4 regions of the Streptomyces capparidis genome follow, and region 3 is predicted to be linked to each of the others. Evidence: riboswitches for the same ligand, from Rfam matches in the RefSeq annotation. Region 3 holds a riboswitch; each other region holds the start of a gene.
The links. Region 3 has a riboswitch for cobalamin ahead of ACYVO2_RS19950 (cobalamin biosynthesis protein). Riboswitches for the same ligand answer to the same signal wherever they lie in the genome.
Positions count from the first base shown of each region.

Region 1: linked by a shared signal. The riboswitch ahead of ACYVO2_RS05285 (GHMP family kinase ATP-binding protein) and the one ahead of ACYVO2_RS19950 (cobalamin biosynthesis protein) in region 3 are both predicted to bind cobalamin.
Region 2: linked by a shared signal. The riboswitch ahead of ACYVO2_RS24480 (ABC transporter substrate-binding protein) and the one ahead of ACYVO2_RS19950 (cobalamin biosynthesis protein) in region 3 are both predicted to bind cobalamin.
Region 4: linked by a shared signal. The riboswitch ahead of ACYVO2_RS05305 (ABC transporter substrate-binding protein) and the one ahead of ACYVO2_RS19950 (cobalamin biosynthesis protein) in region 3 are both predicted to bind cobalamin.

Region 1 covers NZ_BAAGTD010000004.1:115,939-120,140, forward strand. The annotation lists gene ACYVO2_RS05275 (RNA polymerase sigma factor) at 1-225, opposite strand, end outside; gene ACYVO2_RS05280 (universal stress protein) at 1,064-1,534, shown strand; cobalamin riboswitch at 1,528-1,749, shown strand; gene ACYVO2_RS05285 (GHMP family kinase ATP-binding protein) at 1,951-2,853, shown strand; gene ACYVO2_RS05290 (cysteine synthase family protein) at 2,850-3,872, shown strand; gene ACYVO2_RS05295 (ATP-grasp domain-containing protein) at 3,869-4,202, shown strand, end outside.
Region 2 covers NZ_BAAGTD010000033.1:39,427-43,628, forward strand. The annotation lists gene pulA (pullulanase-type alpha-1,6-glucosidase) at 1-1,218, shown strand, start outside; cobalamin riboswitch at 1,302-1,482, shown strand; gene ACYVO2_RS24480 (ABC transporter substrate-binding protein) at 1,522-2,553, shown strand; gene ACYVO2_RS24485 (FecCD family ABC transporter permease) at 2,550-3,578, shown strand; gene ACYVO2_RS24490 (ABC transporter ATP-binding protein) at 3,575-4,202, shown strand, end outside.
Region 3 covers NZ_BAAGTD010000024.1:526-4,727, forward strand. The annotation lists gene ACYVO2_RS19935 (class II aldolase/adducin family protein) at 1-224, opposite strand, end outside; gene ACYVO2_RS19940 (inorganic phosphate transporter) at 623-1,867, shown strand; gene ACYVO2_RS19945 (hypothetical protein) at 1,920-2,138, shown strand; cobalamin riboswitch at 2,341-2,465, shown strand; gene ACYVO2_RS19950 (cobalamin biosynthesis protein) at 2,633-3,628, shown strand; gene ACYVO2_RS19955 (cobyric acid synthase) at 3,625-4,202, shown strand, end outside.
Region 4 covers NZ_BAAGTD010000004.1:120,869-125,070, forward strand. The annotation lists gene ACYVO2_RS05295 (ATP-grasp domain-containing protein) at 1-201, shown strand, start outside; gene ACYVO2_RS05300 (class I SAM-dependent methyltransferase) at 459-1,208, shown strand; cobalamin riboswitch at 1,261-1,440, shown strand; gene ACYVO2_RS05305 (ABC transporter substrate-binding protein) at 1,483-2,487, shown strand; gene ACYVO2_RS05310 (FecCD family ABC transporter permease) at 2,484-3,599, shown strand; gene ACYVO2_RS05315 (ABC transporter ATP-binding protein) at 3,596-4,202, shown strand, end outside.

The sequences.
Region 1 (4,202 bases), on a different contig from region 3:
GTAGCGATGCCGCTGCCGGAACGCGGTGGTGAAGGTCTCCGCCACGAGGTCATCGGCGACCTCGCCGCCGAGGCGGCGGGCCGCATAGCGGTGCACGGCGTCGGCGTGCCGGTCGAAGAGCGCGGCGAACGCCTCGGGCTCATCCCGGGACCGCGCGATCACTGAGGCGTCGCTCTCCGCATCGGCACGCGTGGTGCCGATGCCGACGCCTGGTCCGACGGTCATCGGGGCTCCTCTCGTCCAAGGGACGACGCTCGAATACTTGGGCTTTCACCTGTCCTTCGCCCATCGCGCCGAAGCGGTTCCCTCAGACCTCATCGGCATGCCCCACGGACGGACCGGAGCGCACTGGGCCCTGCTGGGCCCGGGCGTCGAACTCCGCGCCACGCACTTCGACATCGAGGCCGCAGCCACCCGACTCGGCCAGGACTCTTCCTATCCCGACAGCACCGCATGGGTCGACTGCTTCCCGCACGCCCGCATGCCCGCACGCTCGCGCGACCGACGCCGACGCCCTCGCAGCCTTCGCTCCGTCGAGCCGGGCAAGGTGGCTGACGCGGGTGCGGTCGAGCGGGTGGCCGTCCCACCAGGCATCGAGGCGTATGAGGTTGAGCGCGCGCGACGGCGGAGGAGAAGGCGTGCTCCAGGTGGTCTTCCGGAGACCGACAGAGCGGGGACGTCTCATCCCGGTGACTGCGACGGCCTGGTGGATGGTTCCCGCGGTGCCCACACGGGTTCCGTACTTGGCTCGCCACCGCTTGTCGCGCTGCCGGAGGCGGGCGTGGTCGAGGACTTCTTAGACCTCGCGGGGTTGCGGGGAGGGGATCCGGCCTCCGGTCTTCGAGCTGTGGCGCACTGGTCGCGCGCCGGGCAGGGGCGGCATGTTTCCTGGTTGAACTCGATGACGATGGCCTTTCCCCGGAGATCCCCGGCGGCACCGACCCGCACTGCCCGCGGCACAGCCCCACCGCGGTCGTCTTCGTGCCGGCCCCGCCGGCGGGCGCGGGCACCTGACCGCGCGGCGGGAGCGCGGGAGGACACGGTCACGGCAGGAGGAGGCAGGGTGAGCCGGACGGACGACACACACGCACCCGGCGGCCGGATCGTGGTCGGCGTGGACGGCTCGGAGCCGTCCACGCGGGCACTGCGCTGGGCGCTGCGCCAGGCGGAGCTGACCGGGGGCGTCGTCGACCGGCACCCTGGCATGCGCGGCTCGCACCAGCGGCTGGGGGAGTCCACCGCTCCGTTCACCGACGCCGCCGACGCGATCTTCGGCGGCAGTTGGGCGGGGGACGCGGTCGCGGTCGCCGCCATCGTCTCGGGTCTCGGGGCGCTCAACGGCTGGACGATGATCCGCGCGGAGACGCCGAACCCGGCGGCGCGGACGGACTGTTCCCGCGGGCCGGCGGGCAGGCCGCGCGGCCCTCCCGCCGGCCCGCCGGCCGTCACACCGATCACATCGGGCCAACATCGCTGTATCAGGCCAATTGGACGAGCACGCTCTGTCGCGATCGGCCCGAGGCTCCTACGGTGATACACGCAGTTGGTTCGCACCTCCGTTCGGGGGCGCGTCGCAAGAGGGAACCCGGTGGGAATCCGGGACTGTCCCGCAGCGGTGAGTGGGAGCGAACGCCGTCAATGGCACTGGGGCGTCGAGTCGGCCCGGGAAGCGACGGCCAGTAGTGGTCCGGCGGATGTCCGCCGGGCGGGCCCACGAGTCCGAAGACCTGCCAGCCGCGCACGTGTGAGACGCACGGGCTGTGCACGGCGACCTCGGGGATTGGGTCGGCGCTTCCGAACGTTCCGACGGCGCACGCGCCGCGGAGCCGCCTCCCCCCGGGCCGGTGCCCAAAGGCTCGGGACGACGAGGGAGGACGCGCTCGTGACCGTTGAAGTCCGCATCCACGCCGGCCGTGGACCGACCGGCTGCCGACCCCGCCGCGGCGTGCCGTGCTGACACTCGGGGCAGGAGGACGGGGTCCGCGGCCCTCCGGCGGCCGTGCTGCCTCCGGCGCCTGCCACGGCACGCTGGGCGAGCTCTACCAGGGCCCGCTGGCCCCCGGGCCCGATCCGGACATCGCGCTGGTGTCCTTTCCGGTGGACCGGCACTCCTGGGTCCACTTCACCCCGGGACCGGACCCGGTCACGGCGCCGCCCCTCGGGTGGAAGGCGTCGACGGCGGCGGGCCTCTTCCTCGACCGCTTCGGCCTGTCGCTGCCGTCGGGCCGCTGGAGCACGCACTCCGAGCTGCTCGTCGGTGTCGGGATGGCCAGTTCCACCGCTGATGTCGTCGCGACGCTGCGCTGCCTGTTCCGCGTCTTCTCCCTGCCGTACGACCAGGACGCGGTCCTCGGTGTCCTGGCCGCGATCGAGCGGGCCGACAGCGTCTTCCTGGACGAGTTCGCTCTCCACCTCAGCGCCCGGCACCGCGTGGTCCGGCGGCTGGGCACGGGCATCGGCTTCCACACCGCCTACGTCGCGGAGCCCGGCACCGTGGACACCCAAGCCGTCACGGAGGGGCTGCTGCGGCACTACCGGCGTCGCGGCCAGGAGTACGAGCGGTGCCTGACCGACCTGCTCAAGGGCTTCGAGTCCGGTGACCGGGCCGTCGTCGCCCGAGCGGCGACCGCCAGCGCCGTGCTCTCCCAGGAGGTGCTGCCCAAGGAGACGTTCGAGGACCTGCTGGCCCACCGCGAGGAGTTCGGTGCCGACGGGGTGTTCGTCGCCCACACCGGATCCCTGATCGGCTACCTCTTCTCCCGCCGCCCGACCGGGGAGGCCAAGTCCGACCTGTCCGCTTTCTTCCGCTCGCTCGGCCACCAGTGCTCATTCGCCCAAGGAGGCTACGGGTGATCCACCACCACATCGCCGACGCCCTGAAGACGCCCGATCTGGTCCGCCTCACCGACCGCATGGTCCTGGTCCGGTTCGAGTCGATGAAGATCTACTCCGCGCTCGCGGCCGTCCGGCACCTGCTGGACCGGGGCGCGGTCCGCCCGGGGCAGACCCTGATCGACAGCTCCAGCGGCATCTACGCCTACGCGCTGGCGCTGGCCTGCCACCGCCACGGCCTGCGGTGCCACATCGTCGCGTCCACCACCGTGGACACCACCACCCTCGCCCAGTTGGAGATCCTGGGCGCCACCGTGGAGCAGGTCAGGCCGTCGCGGAACCTGAAACTCGACCAGGAGCTGCGGGTGCGGCGGGTGAAGCAGATCCTCGCCGAACGCCCCGGCTGCCACTGGATGCGCCAGTACCACGACGACGTCCACTACCTCGGCTACCGCGAAGTCGCCGACCTGGTCGCCACGGAGTGCGGCGGGCGGCCGCTGACCGTGGTCGGCGGCGTCGGCTCCGGCGCCTCGACAGGCGGGATCGTGGAGCACCTGCGGCTTCGCGACCCGTCGGTTCGGCTGGTGGGGGTGCAGCCGTTCGGCAGCGTGACGTTCGGCAGCCAGCACCACCACGACCCGGAGGCGATCATCGCGGGGATCGGGTCGTCGATCGTCTTCGACAACGTCCGCCACCACCTGTACGACGCCGTGCACTGGCTGGACTTCACCCACGCCATGGCCGGCGCGGTCGCCCTGCTCCGCGGGCACGCGGTGTTCGCCGGGCTGTCCACCGGCGCCGCCTACCTGGCGGCGGCCCACGAGGCGCGCCGCGACCCCGACCGGCTGCACCTGGTGGTCGGCGCCGACACCGGCCACCGCTACGTCGAGCGGGTCTTCGCCCGCCACCGGGAGGCCCCTGACCCCGCCACGCTCAAGCCCGTGGAGGTCGCGGACCCCGAGGAGATGGCCATGCCGTGGTCCACGATGGCGTGGAACCGCACCCCCTGCCCGGAGCGCTGGAAGGAGCGGGCGGCATGACCGTGGTCTGCCTGGAATCCCTCACCTTCGGACTCGGCCACCTGGTGCGCGCGGCCGACGCGCTCGGCGAGCGGCTGCGGCTGCTGACCCGTGACCCGTCCTGGTACGCCTACGAACTGGACCGGCTCCCCCCGGGCGCCCTGGACGTCGTGGAGACCGACACCTTCGACACCGAGCGGGTGGCCGAGCTGCTGCACCGCACCCCCCGGCTGCGCGGCCTGATCAGCTCCACCGACACCTGGACGCTGGTCGGCGCCGAACTGACCGCCCGTTTCGGCCTGCCCGGCCTCGACCCGGCCGTGCTGCGGCTGACCCGGGACAAGGCCGCCG
Region 2 (4,202 bases), on a different contig from region 3:
AAGGTGGACGGCTTCCGCTTCGACCTCATGGGCCACCACCCGAAGGAGAACATCCTGGCGGTCCGCGCGGCCCTGGACGCGCTCACGGTCCGCGAGGACGGCGTGGACGGCAGGAGCATCGTCCTGTACGGCGAGGGCTGGGACTTCGGCGAGGTCGCCGACGGCGCCCGCTTCACCCAGGCCACGCAGGAGAACATGGCCGGCACGGGTGTGGCCACCTTCTCCGACCGGGCCAGGGACGCGGTGCGCGGCGGCGGCCCGTTCGACGCCGACCCCGGTGTCCAGGGCTTCGCCTCCGGGCTGTACACCGAGCCCAACGGCTCGGCGGCGAACGGCTCCCCGGCCGAGCAGCGGGCCCGCCTGCTGCACTACCAGGACCTGATCAAGGTGGGTCTCTCGGGCAATCTGAAGTCGTTCACGTTCACCGACAGCGGCGGCAGGACGGTGACCGGCGCCGACGTGGACTACGGCGGCGCGCCCGCCGGGTACGCGGACGCGCCGGGCGACGCCCTGGCGTACGCCGACGCGCACGACAACGAGTCCCTGTACGACGCGCTGGCGTTCAAGCTGCCCCGCTCCGTCCCGGCCGCGGACCGGGCCCGCATGCAGGTCCTGGCGATGGCGACGGCCGCCTTCTCGCAGGGCCCCGCGCTCTCCCAGGCCGGCACGGACCTGCTGCGCTCGAAGTCGCTGGACCGCAACTCCTACGACAGCGGCGACTGGTTCAACGCGATCCACTGGGACTGCCGGGACGGCAACGGCTTCGGCCGCGGCCTGCCGCCGGCCGCGGACAACGCGGACAAGTGGTCGCACGCCAGGCCGCTGCTGGCCGCGGACACCCTCAGGCCGGGCTGCGCGGAGATCGAGCACGCCGCGGCCGCGTACCGGGACCTGCTGCGGATCCGCAGCACGGAGAGCGCCTTCAGCCTGGCCACGGCCGGTCAGGTGCAGCGGGCGCTGTCCTTCCCGCTGTCGGGCCGGGACGAGGTGCCCGGGGTGGTCACGATGCGGCTCGGCGACCTGGTGGTCGTCTTCAACGCCACCCCCGACCGCGTCCCCCAGCGGATCGCCGAGCTGGCGGGCGAGGCCCACGGGCTGCACCCGGTCCAGGCCGCGGGCGCTGACGAGCGGGTGAGGTCCGCCGCGTACGACAGCGCCACGGGCACCTTCACGGTGCCGCCGCGCACGGTCGCGGTGTTCGCGCCCACCAGCCGCTAGGGGGTCCCCGGGTGCCGCCGCGTCAGGGGCGGTGGCACCCGGGGGTGCGGGCGGCGGCGGGGGACGGGCGGCTTGGGGCGGCGTGATAGCTTGCCCGGGCCAGTCAAGGGAATCCGGTGCGAATCCGGAACTGACGCGCAGCGGTGAGGGTGACGGGCGGGGCAGTACGAGCCACTGGACGCAGGTCGGCACGACCGAGGTCCGGGAAGGCGCCCCGTCCGGGTGATCCCGAGTCCGAAGACCTGCTGGCGGCCTTGTCCGAACGGGTCCCGCGCCTGGGCCCTCGACACACGAGGAACATCCGTGCCCGTCACGCACCCCCCGCGCTTCCCCGCCCTGCTCCTGGCCTCGGCGCTGCTGCTGGCCGCCTGCGGTGAGGACGCCTCCCCGCGCTCCTCCGGCGCCCCCTCCGGCCGGGCCGTGGTCCTGGACAACTGCGGTCAGCGGGTGGAGATCGCCGCCCCGCCCGAGCGGGCGGTGTCCCTGAACCAGGGCACCACCGAGATCATGCTCGCCCTGGGCCTCGCCGACCGGATGGCGGGCACCGGCACCTGGACCGACCCGGTGATGAAGGGCCTGGAGAAGGCCGAGGCGCGGGTGCCCAGGCTGGCCGACAACGCCCCTTCCTTCGAGAAGGTGCTGGCCGCCGAGCCGGACTTCGTCGCCGCGTCCTTCGCGTCCACGTTCGCCAAGGGCGGTGTGGCGCCGCGCGGGAAGTTCCGGGAGCTGGGCGTGCCCACCTACCTCTCCCCCGCCGACTGCGCGGGCAAGGACAACAGCGGCGACGGCGACGGGGCGCGGACCGAGCCGCTGACCATGGACACCGTGTACGGCGAGGTGCGGGACCTGGCGCGGGTCTTCGGTGCGGAGGAGCGCGGCGAGCGGCTCGTCCGCGACCTGCGGGCCCGGATGGACCGGGCCACCGAAGGGATCGACGCCGACGGCACCTCGGTCCTGTACTGGTTCGCCAACCAGAAGTCCCCCTACATGGCGGGCTGCTGCGGCGCCCCCGGAGTGATCACCGAGGCGCTCGGCGCGCGGAACGCCTTCGACGACACCACCCAGGAGTGGCCCCAGGTCAACTGGGAGACCGTCGTCGACCGCGACCCCGACGTGCTGGTGATCGGCGACCTCACCCGCAGGTCGCAGACGGCCGAGACCGCCGCGAAGAAGATCGCGTTCCTGGAGTCCGACCCGGTGACCAGGAACATGGACGCGGTGCGGCACAAGCGCTATGTGCTGCTCAGCGGGCAGGCCATGAACCCGACGATCCGCACCGTCGAGGGGGTGGAGAAGGTCGCGGCGGCGCTGCGCGCGTGGGGCCTCGCCGGGTGACGGCGGCGACCGCGACCGGGGTCCTGCTGCGCACGTCCGCCGGCGCCGCCGCGCTGGCCGTGTCCGTCGCGGTGGCGATCACCATCGGCCCGGCGGACATCGGCGTGCGCGACGTGTGGTCCGTGGTGGCCGCGCACCTGGGCGGCGGGACCTCCGGGCTGAGCCCGATCCGGGACGGCATCGTGTGGAACCTGCGGCTGCCCCGCACCCTGCTGGCGGCCGTGTGCGGGGCGGGTCTCGCGGTGTGCGGGGCGGTGATGCAGTCCCTGCTGCGCAACCCGCTCGCCGACCCGTTCGTGCTCGGGGTGTCCTCGGGCGCCTCGACGGGCGCCGTGGCGGTGGTGGTGCTGGGCGCGGGCGGCGGCGCGCTGTCGGTCTCCGGGGGAGCGTTCGCCGGGGCGGTGTGCTCGTTCGCGCTGGTGCTGCTGCTCAGCCACACCCTGGGCGGCACCACCGACCGGGTGGTGCTGTCCGGGGTGGCCGCGATGCAGTTGTTCTCGGCGCTCACCTCGTTCGTCGTGATGACCGCCGCCGACGCGGAGACCACCCGCGGGGTGCTGTTCTGGCTGCTCGGCTCGCTCGGCGGGGCCGGGTGGAGCGACGTGTGGCGCTGTGCGGCGGTGCTGGTGGTCGCCCTGGCCGTCTGCCTGGGCCACGCGCGCACCCTGGACGCCTTCGCGTTCGGGCAGGACGCGGCGGCCTCGCTCGGGGTCGCGGTGGCGCGCACCCGGCTGGTGCTGCTGTGCGTCACCGCGCTGCTGACGGCCGCGCTGGTCAGCTCGGCGGGCGCGATCGGCTTCGTCGGGCTGGTCCTGCCGCACGCCGCCCGCGCGGTGGCCGGGCCCGGGCACGGGCGGCTGCTGCCGCTCACCGCCCTGGCCGGCGCGGTGTTCCTGGTGTGGGTGGACACCCTGGCCCGCACCGCGCTCGACCCGCAGGAGGTGCCGGTGGGCGTGGTGACCTCGCTGATCGGCGTGCCCGCGTTCGTGCTGGTGCTGTACCGCACCCGGAGGGTCGCGCGATGACGCTCGCCGCCGACCGGGTCACGCGCGCCGCCGACGGGCGGTTGATCCTCGACGGCGTGTGCGTCAGCCCGGCCCCCGGGTCCGTCACCGGGCTGCTGGGCCCCAACGGCTCGGGGAAGTCCACGCTGCTGCGGCTGCTCGCCGGGGTGCTGGCGCCGGCCTCGGGCGTCGTCACCCTCGACGGCCGGGCGCTGGAGCAGTGGGGCCGCAGGGCCGTCGCCCGGCGGGTGGCCGTGGTCGAGCAGCAGGCGGACACGCAGGTGGAGCTGACGGTGCTGGACGTGGTGCGGCTCGGCCGGATCCCGCACCGCCGCGCCTGGGCTCCCCCGTCCCCGGCGGACGAGGCAGCGGTGCGCGCCGCCCTGGACCGCACCGGCCTCACCGACCGGGCCGGGCGCCTGTGGCGGACCCTGTCCGGCGGGGAGCGGCAGCGCGTCCAGATCGCCCGCGCGCTCGCCCAGGAGCCGCGCGAGCTGCTGCTGGACGAGCCCACCAACCACCTCGACGTCCGGCACCAGCTCGCCCTGCTGGCGCTGGTCGCGGAGCTCCCCGTGACCAGCGTCGTGGCCCTGCACGACCTGAACCTGGCGGCGATGTACTGCGACCGGGTGGTCGTGCTCGACC
Region 3 (4,202 bases):
GGGCGCGCGGTGCCGTGCACCGGGGCGCCGTCGAGGTCCACCGCGACCAGGTGGCCGGGGCCGAGTTCGTGGTAGCGCACCCCGGTGGGGGTGACGACGACCAGGTCGCCCACGCGTGCGGAGACGTTGCCCGAGGTGCCGACGACCAGCCCGTCCTCGGTCATCCGCCGCGCCGTCGCGGTGACCTGCTCCCAGGCGCGCATGAGATCCGCGTTCACTGCCATGCGGCGACCTTACGGGCGGCGGGGCGGCGGGCGGGAGAGGGTGCGGGGCGGGGGCGGCCGGTGTGCGGGTGGTGTCCCCGGGCGGGGCGTGGGGGGGGCGTGTTCTCGGTTGAGCGTTCCCGGGCAGGGGGCGTTTCCCGGCGGAGTGCGCTGGGAGCGCACATCCCTGGCGCGCGGGGTCGGTGACGATACGGCGCGCAGGGCGCGCACGGCGCGTCGTCAGCTCCCCGATGCGACACCCGAGAAAAGTGACACATGTCACATATACGGGCGCACAACCCCGAGGAATCCGGGCCGCGGAGGCGGCGCACCGCCACGCCAATCCGCGTTCACCTTCCGTTCATCCGAATTCCGTACGGTCGCCACGCCACCGACCCTCTCGAAGATTGCCTGGGTGCATGGAACACATCACGCTTCTCATCGGGATCGTGATCATTACGGCCCTCGTGTTCGACTTCACGAACGGCTTCCACGACACGGCCAACGCGATGGCGACCACCATCTCCACCGGGGCGATGAAGCCCAAGGCCGCGGTGGCCATGTCCGCGGTGCTCAACCTCGTCGGAGCGTTCCTGTCGGTGGAGGTCGCCAAGACCATCTCCGGCGGCATCATCGACGAAGCGGCAGGCGTCCAACCGGAAGTGATCTTCGCCGGTCTGGTCGGAGCGATCGTGTGGAACCTGCTCACCTGGCTCGCCGGGCTGCCGTCCAGCTCCTCCCACGCCCTGTTCGGCGGCCTGATCGGCGCCACGGTCGTCTCGGTCGGCCTCGACGGCGTCAACGGCGACAAGGTGATGATGAAGGTCCTCATCCCCGCCGTCGCCGCGCCGATCGTGGCCGGCTGCGCCGCGGCCCTCGCCACCCGCCTCACCTACCGCCTCGGCCGCGGCCTGGACGAGAAGGCGTCGTCCAAGGGCTACCGCGCCGGGCAGATCACCTCCGCCGCGCTGGTCTCCCTGGCCCACGGCACCAACGACGCCCAGAAGACCATGGGTGTGATCACCCTGGCGCTGATCAGCGGCGGCGCGCTGGGCGCCGACGCCGACCCGCCGCTGTGGGTCATCGTCTCCGCCGGCCTGGCCATCTCGCTCGGCACCTACCTCGGCGGCTGGCGCATCATCCGCACCATGGGCAAGGGCCTGACCGACATCGAGCCGCCGCAGGGCTTCGCCGCCCAGACCGGCGCCGCCGCGGTCATCCTCAGCTCCTCCCACATCGGGTTCGCGCTGTCCACCACCCAGGTCTGCTCCGGCGCGGTGCTCGGCTCCGGCGTCGGCCGCAAGGGCGCCCCGGTGCGCTGGGGCGTGGCGGGCCGCATGGCCACCGCCTGGCTGCTGACCCTCCCGGCCGCGGGCTCGGTCGCCGCGGCCGCCGCCCTCCTCGCCGACCAGGGCGACGCCGGGGTCGCCGCCGTGGCCGTGCTCGGCATCCTGGCCTGCTCCGCGATCTGGCTGGCCTCGCGCCGCAAGCCGGTGCACGCGGACAACGTCAACGAGGTGGACGAGCCCGCCGCCGTGGACGAGGTCACCGTGGTGCCGGTCGTCCCGGGCACGGACACCGCCCCGGCCGCTCCCGCGCCGATGGCCGCGTCCGTCCCCGCCCCCGCCGCCGAGCCCGCGCCCGCCGCGGCCCCCACCGCCTGACCCCTCGCCCGGCCTCCCCCCTGACGGCCTCCCCCCTTCCTGGAGTCTTCCCGTGCACATCGACTGGGCCGCCCTCGGCGCGGTGTTCGGCGTCAGCGTCGTCGTCACCGTCGGCCTCGTGGGCCTGTTCACCCTGGGCATCATCGGCATGTCCCGGCAGGCGACCGCCACCGGCGGCGCCTCCGGCGCGGTGGCGCGCACCGGCGCGTACACCTGCTTCGCGCTGTGCGCCGCGGCCGTGGCCTACGGCATCCACCTGATCGTCTCCTGACGTCCCGGCAGGCCCCGGGGATGGCCGGCCGCCCCCCTGCGCGGGCTTGCGGCCAAGCCCTTCACGGGCCCGGGAATTGACCGCACTCGGGGTGCGTCGGCGCTGCTCACGGCGCTGACGCACCCCGCTCTCGCGTCACGGGGCGGAGTTGACGGCCTCTCCCGCCACGTGGTGGTATCGGAGCCGCCATGCGGCGGCAGGAGAGGAAGCCGGTGAGAATCCGGCGCGGTCCCGCCACTGTCACCGGGGAGCGTCCCTCCACCCGAGGTCACGGTCGGAAACGGCTGGAAGACCGGAGGGAGCGTCGATCCGGGAGCCAGGAGACTCTCACCGCCGGTCACGTCGAACCAGGGCGCGGACCCTGAGTGAGGACATCTGCCATGCCCGGCTCCAGCCGACCACCCGCACCGCCCGCCCCCGCACGAGGCCACCGCCCGACGGGCTGACCAGTGGGCCCCTCCTCCTCGACCGCCTCCGCGTCGTTCACGCTCGGGGTGGCGCTCGGTTACGCCGGTGACCTGCTGCTCGGCGACCCCCGACGGGGGCACCCGGTGGCCGCGTTCGGCCGGGCCGCGGGCGCGCTCGAACACCGCCTGTGGCGCGACCACCGCGCCGCGGGCGCCGTCCACACCGCCGTGTGCGCCGGCGGGGTCGACGCGGGCGCCGCGGCGCTGGCCCGCGCGGCGCGCGGCCGGGCGCTGCCCTCCGCCGCGCTGACCGCCGCCGCGACCTGGACCGTGCTCGGCGGGACCTCGCTGGCCCGGGAGGCCCGCGCCGTCGCCGCCGCGCTGGACGCCGGGGACCTGGCCGCGGCGCGGGAGCGGTTGCCGCACCTGTGCGGACGCGACCCCATGGCCCTGGACGCCGACGGGATCGCCCGCGCCGTGGTGGAGTCCGTCGCGGAGAACACCTCCGACGCCGTGGTGGGCGCGCTGGTGTGGGGGGCGCTCGCGGGCGTGCCGGGGCTGCTGGGCTTCCGCGCGGTGAACACGCTGGACGCGATGGTCGGCCACCGCTCCCCCCGCCACCTGCGGTTCGGCTGGGCCGCCGCCCGCCTGGACGACGCGGTGGGCTGGCCGGGCGCCCGGCTCACCGCAGCGCTCACGGTGCTGGCCGCCCCCGACCGGCGCGGCGCGCTGCGGGCGTGGCGGCGGGACGGGCACCGCCACCCAAGCCCCAACGCGGGGCGGGCCGAGGCCGCGTTCGCCGGGGCGCTCGGGGTGCGGCTCGGCGGGACGCTGTCCTACGGCGGGCGGGTGGAGCACCGGCCGGTGCTGGGCGCCGAGGGGCGGCCGGTCGCGGTGGCGGACGTCGAGCGCGCGGTGCGTCTGTCGGCGCGCGTGGGGGCGCTCGCGCTCGGCGCGGCGGTGGCCGGGCACTGCGCCCGGCGCGCGGTGGTGCGCGCCGTGGTGCGGCGGGCGGCGGGACGCGAGGGAGCGGCGGGCACGGGGTCGGGATCGGTATCGGGATCGGGGAGGCGGACGCGGTGACGGGTGGCGGACTGCTGGTGGCCGGGACGGCCTCCGACGCGGGCAAGAGCGTGGTCACCGCGGGGATCTGCCGGTGGCTGGTGCGCAAGGGGGTGAAGGTCGCCCCGTTCAAGGCGCAGAACATGTCGCTGAACTCCTTCGTCACCCGCGAGGGCGCCGAGATCGGCCGCGCGCAGGCCATGCAGGCGCAGGCCGCGCGCGTCGAGCCGACCGCCGCGATGAACCCCGTGCTGCTCAAGCCGGGCGGCGACCGCAGCAGCCAGGTGGTGCTGCTCGGCCGCCCGGTCGGCGAGCTGAGCGCCCGCGGCTACCACGACGGGCGGCAGCGCGAGCTGTTCGGCACCGTCCTGGAGTGCCTGGAGGGGCTGCGGCGGGAGTACGACGCGGTGATCTGCGAGGGCGCGGGCAGCCCCGCCGAGATCAACCTGCGGCGCACCGACATCGTCAACATGGGCCTGGCCACGGCGGCGGGCCTGCCGGTGGTGCTGGTCGGGGACATCGACCGGGGCGGGGTGTTCGCGTCGCTGTACGGCACGGTGGCGCTGCTGTCCGGGACCGACCAGCGGCACCTGGC
Region 4 (4,202 bases), on a different contig from region 3:
GGCGCACCGGCCTGGTACCCGGTCAAGCGGATCGGTGACCGCCTGGAGCACCTCGACGACAGCCGGGGCTACGCGGGCATCGTCTACGCGGAGGCCGAGACCGCCGAACTCGCCACGCACCGGGCCGTGGCCGCCGCCAACACCGTGCGGGTGCTCACCGAGCCCTTCGCCGACCGGCCCGGGCGGACGGACGGTGGGTGAGCGGCCGGGGGCGCCGCGGGCCCGGGCCCCATGGTGGCCACACTCAGCGGTCCGCCGCGGTTCCTGCCGCCCAACTCGTCGCTGATCCCGCTCGGCAGCTTCATGGTCGCCGCGCGGCCGGAACGGCGCGCCGCGCGCCGGCGACGGCGGGGAGGACGGCGGCAGCGGGGAGGGCAGCGGCCGGGCCGAGGGAGAGCACGACGGGAACCGCCACGACGACAACCGGGGCGACGACGGACAAGGAGCACCGAGACACCATGACCCACACGAGCGGATTCCAGGACGACGACTTCTGGACCGAGTTCCACGACTTCCTCTTCCCCGATGAGCGCTACGCCCGGGCGGAGGAACTGCTCGACAGCTCCCCCCTGCTGTCCTTCGCGCCCGAAGCGCGGGTGCTGGACCTGTGCTGCGGGCCGGGCGTGTTCACCGTGCCGCTGGCCCGCCGCGGCTTCGCCGTGACGGGTGTGGACCGCAGCCCGGCCATGCTGGAGCGGGCGCGGGCGCTGTCCGCAGGGGCCGGGGCGCCGGTCCGGTACGTCCGGGCCGACGTGCTGGAGTACGCGGAGCCGGGCGCCTTCGACGTGGTGCTCAACATGTTCACCTCGTTCGGGTACTTCGAGGACCCCGCCGACAACGCCCGCGTCCTGCGCACGATGTACACCTGTCTGGCCCCCGGGGGGAGCGTGCTGCTGGACCTGGCCGGGAAGGAGCAGCTCGCCCGCAGGGTCACCCCGCCGAAGGTGGTGCGGCGCGGCGCGGACCTGCTGGTGCAGACCGACACCGTGCTGGACGACTGGGCGCGGCTGCGCAGCGACTGGGTGCTGGTCCGGGGCGAGCGGGTGACGCGGGCCGCGCTGGTGTGGTTCGTCTACAGCGCCGTGGAGCTGCGGCGGATGGTCGAGGAGGCGGGGTTCGGCCGGGTGGAGGTGTTCGGCGGCTTCGACGGCCGCCCGTACGACGAGAATGCCGAGCGGCTGGTCCTGCGGGCGGTCCGCGAGGGATGAGGCGGTGCGGGGCGTGCGGTCGTGCGCGCGCCCTTTCACCCCCGGTGCACGGATAAGTAGGATCGCCTGGTCATCGCCGCGACGGGAGACAGGAAGCCGGTGCGAATCCGGCACGGTCCCGCCACTGTGACCGGGGAGTGCACCCCTTCGGCATGCCACCGCGCACCGCGTGGGAAGGCAGGGGGAACGTCGATCCGGGAGTCAGGACACTGGCCTGTCGCGGGCCCGTTCCGAGGAGCGCGGACTCCCCAGGAGGCTTCACGTGTACCACCGCATGCCCCGCCGTTCCCGCCTGCGCGCCGCCGCCGCGGCCCTCGCCCTCTCCGCGGCCCTGCTGACCGCCGGGTGCGGCACGGGCGACGACTCCGCCGGCAAGCCGGAGACCGCCGCGTCACCGGTCGACGGCTTCCCGGTCACCATCGACAACTGCGGCGTACGGACGACGTACGACGAGCCGCCCTCCCGGGTGGTCACCATCCACCAGCACCCGGCGGAGCTGATGCTCGCCCTGGGCCTGAAGGACCGCATGGTGGGCACCGCCTTCCCCGACTCGGCAGTCCTGCCCGAGCTGAGGAAGGACTTCGAGGCCGTCCCCGAGCTGGCGAGGAAGGAGCCGTCGTTCGAGACCGTCCTGGACGCCGAGCCGGACTTCGTCTACGGCGGCTACGGCAGCGCGTTCGCCGAGAACGAGGGACGCTCCCGCGAGGCGTTCGCCGACGCGGGCATCGACACCTACCTCAACCGCGAGTACTGCGGCAGGAAGCGGGTGACGATGGAGGACACCTACGACGAGATCCGCACCATCGGCAGGATCTTCGGCGTGCCGGACCGGGCCGACAAGCTGGTCGCCGACCTGCGGGGACGCGTCGGCAAGGCGTCCTCCGCCGTGCGGAGCGAATCCGCCGTCTCGGTGTTCGTCTACGACAGTGGCGACAAGACGGCCTTCACCGCGGGCGGCAGGAGCCTGGGCACCGAGCTCATCCGGCTCGCCGGCGGCCGGAACGCCTTCGCGGACCTCGACGACGTCTTCGCCGACGTCTCCTGGGAGCAGGTCGTGGACCGCGGGCCCGAGGTCATCGCCATCTACGACTACGCCGGCGCCGGCAGCGTCGAGCGGAAGAAGGAGTTCCTGCTCTCCCGGCCCGCGCTCGCCGATGTGCCCGCCATCCGGAACAAGCGGTTCGTGGTGCTGCCGCTGACCGCGACCCTGGTCGGTGTCCGCTCGGCGTACGCGGTCGAGGACCTGGCCCGCGGCCTGCACCCCGGCAGCTTCCGGTGAGGGCTCCTGCCAAGGACACCCCCGCGGCCGCGGACGCCGCCCGGCGCCCGCGCGCCGGGGACCGGCCCGGCCGCGGCTCCCTCACCCTCGCCCTGGTCGCCCTCGGTCTGCTGCTCCTGCTCTCGGCCACGGCCGGCATGGCCATCGGATCGGTGCGCGTGCCCCCCGGCGAGGTGTGGGGCATCGTGACGCACGCGCTCGGCCTCGACCGGTCCGAGCCGACGTGGTCCACGGCACGGGAGACGATCGTCCTGGACGTGCGGGCGCCGCGGGTGCTGCTCGGGGCCGTCACCGGCGCCGGTCTCGCCGTGGTCGGCACCGCCATGCAGGCCCTGGTGCGCAACCCGCTGGCCGAGCCGTATCTGCTCGGGGTCTCCTCCGGGGCGTCCCTCGGCGCGGTGATGGTGATCGTCTTCGGGGTGAGCGTGTTCGGTCCGGTGTCGCTGTCCGCCGCCGCGTTCGCCGGTGCCCTCGGTGCCCTGTTCCTCGTCTACGCCACCGCCAGCACCGGCGGACGCGTCACCTCCTCGCGGCTGGTGCTCTCCGGTGTGGCGATCGCGTCGGTGCTGACCGCGGTGCTGGACCTGCTGCTGCTCACCACGGACCGGGGCAACGAGGCGCGGGCGGTCCTCGCCTGGACCCTGGGCGGCCTGGGCGGAGTCGACTGGGGGACGCTGTGGCTGCCGAGCAGTGCCCTGCTGCTCGGCATCGGGATCCTGATGGCGCGGGCGCGCCACCTGAACCTGCTGCTGGCGGGCGAGGAGGCCGCCACCACGATGGGCCTGGACGTGGCCCGCTTCCGGGCCCGCATGTTCGTGCTGCTCTCCCTGGTCACGGGCGTGCTGGTGGCGGCGGCGGGGCCCATCGGCTTCGTCGGCCTGATGCTGCCGCACATCGTGCGCCTGTTCGTCGGAGGCGACCACCGCCGCGTGCTGCCGACGGCGGCACTGGCCGGAGCGGTCTTCCTGATCTGGGCCGACATCGCCGCGCGCACCGTCGCCGCACCGACGGAGATCCCGGTCGGTGTGCTCACCGCGCTGTGCGGCGGACCGTTCTTCCTGTGGTTGATGCGCCGGGACGCCCGGCGCCACACCGACCGAGGAGTGGCATGACCGCGGCAGAACTGGTCATCGACGGTGTCACCCTCACCGCGGGCGCGCGCCACCTGGTGCGGGAGGTCTCCCTGACCGCGCGCCCCGGTGAGGTGATCGGCCTGGTCGGGCCCAACGGCAGCGGCAAGTCCAGCCTGCTGCGCGCCGTCTACCGCGTGCTGCGCCCGCGGGCCGGCCAGGTCCGTGTCGACGGCGCCGACGCCTGGTCACTGTCCCCGCGGCGCCTGGCCAGGACCCTGGCCGCCGTGGTGCAGGAGCCCGCCGCCGACCTCGACCTGTCGGTGCGCGAGGTCGTCGCGATGGGCCGCACCCCCCACAAGCGGCTGCTCGACGGCGACACCGCCGAGGACGTCGGCCTGATCGAGTCCGCCCTCACCGCGGTGGACGCCGCCGACCTGGCCGACCGCCCCTTCGACCGGCTCTCCGGCGGCGAACGCCAGCGCGTGCTCATCGCCCGCGCCCTCGCCCAGCAGCCGGCGCTCCTCGTCCTGGACGAACCGACCAACCACCTGGACGTCCGGCACCAACTGGAGGTCCTGGGCGTGCTGCGGCGGCTGCCCGCCACCGTCCTGGTGGCCCTGCACGACCTCAACCTGGCCGCCT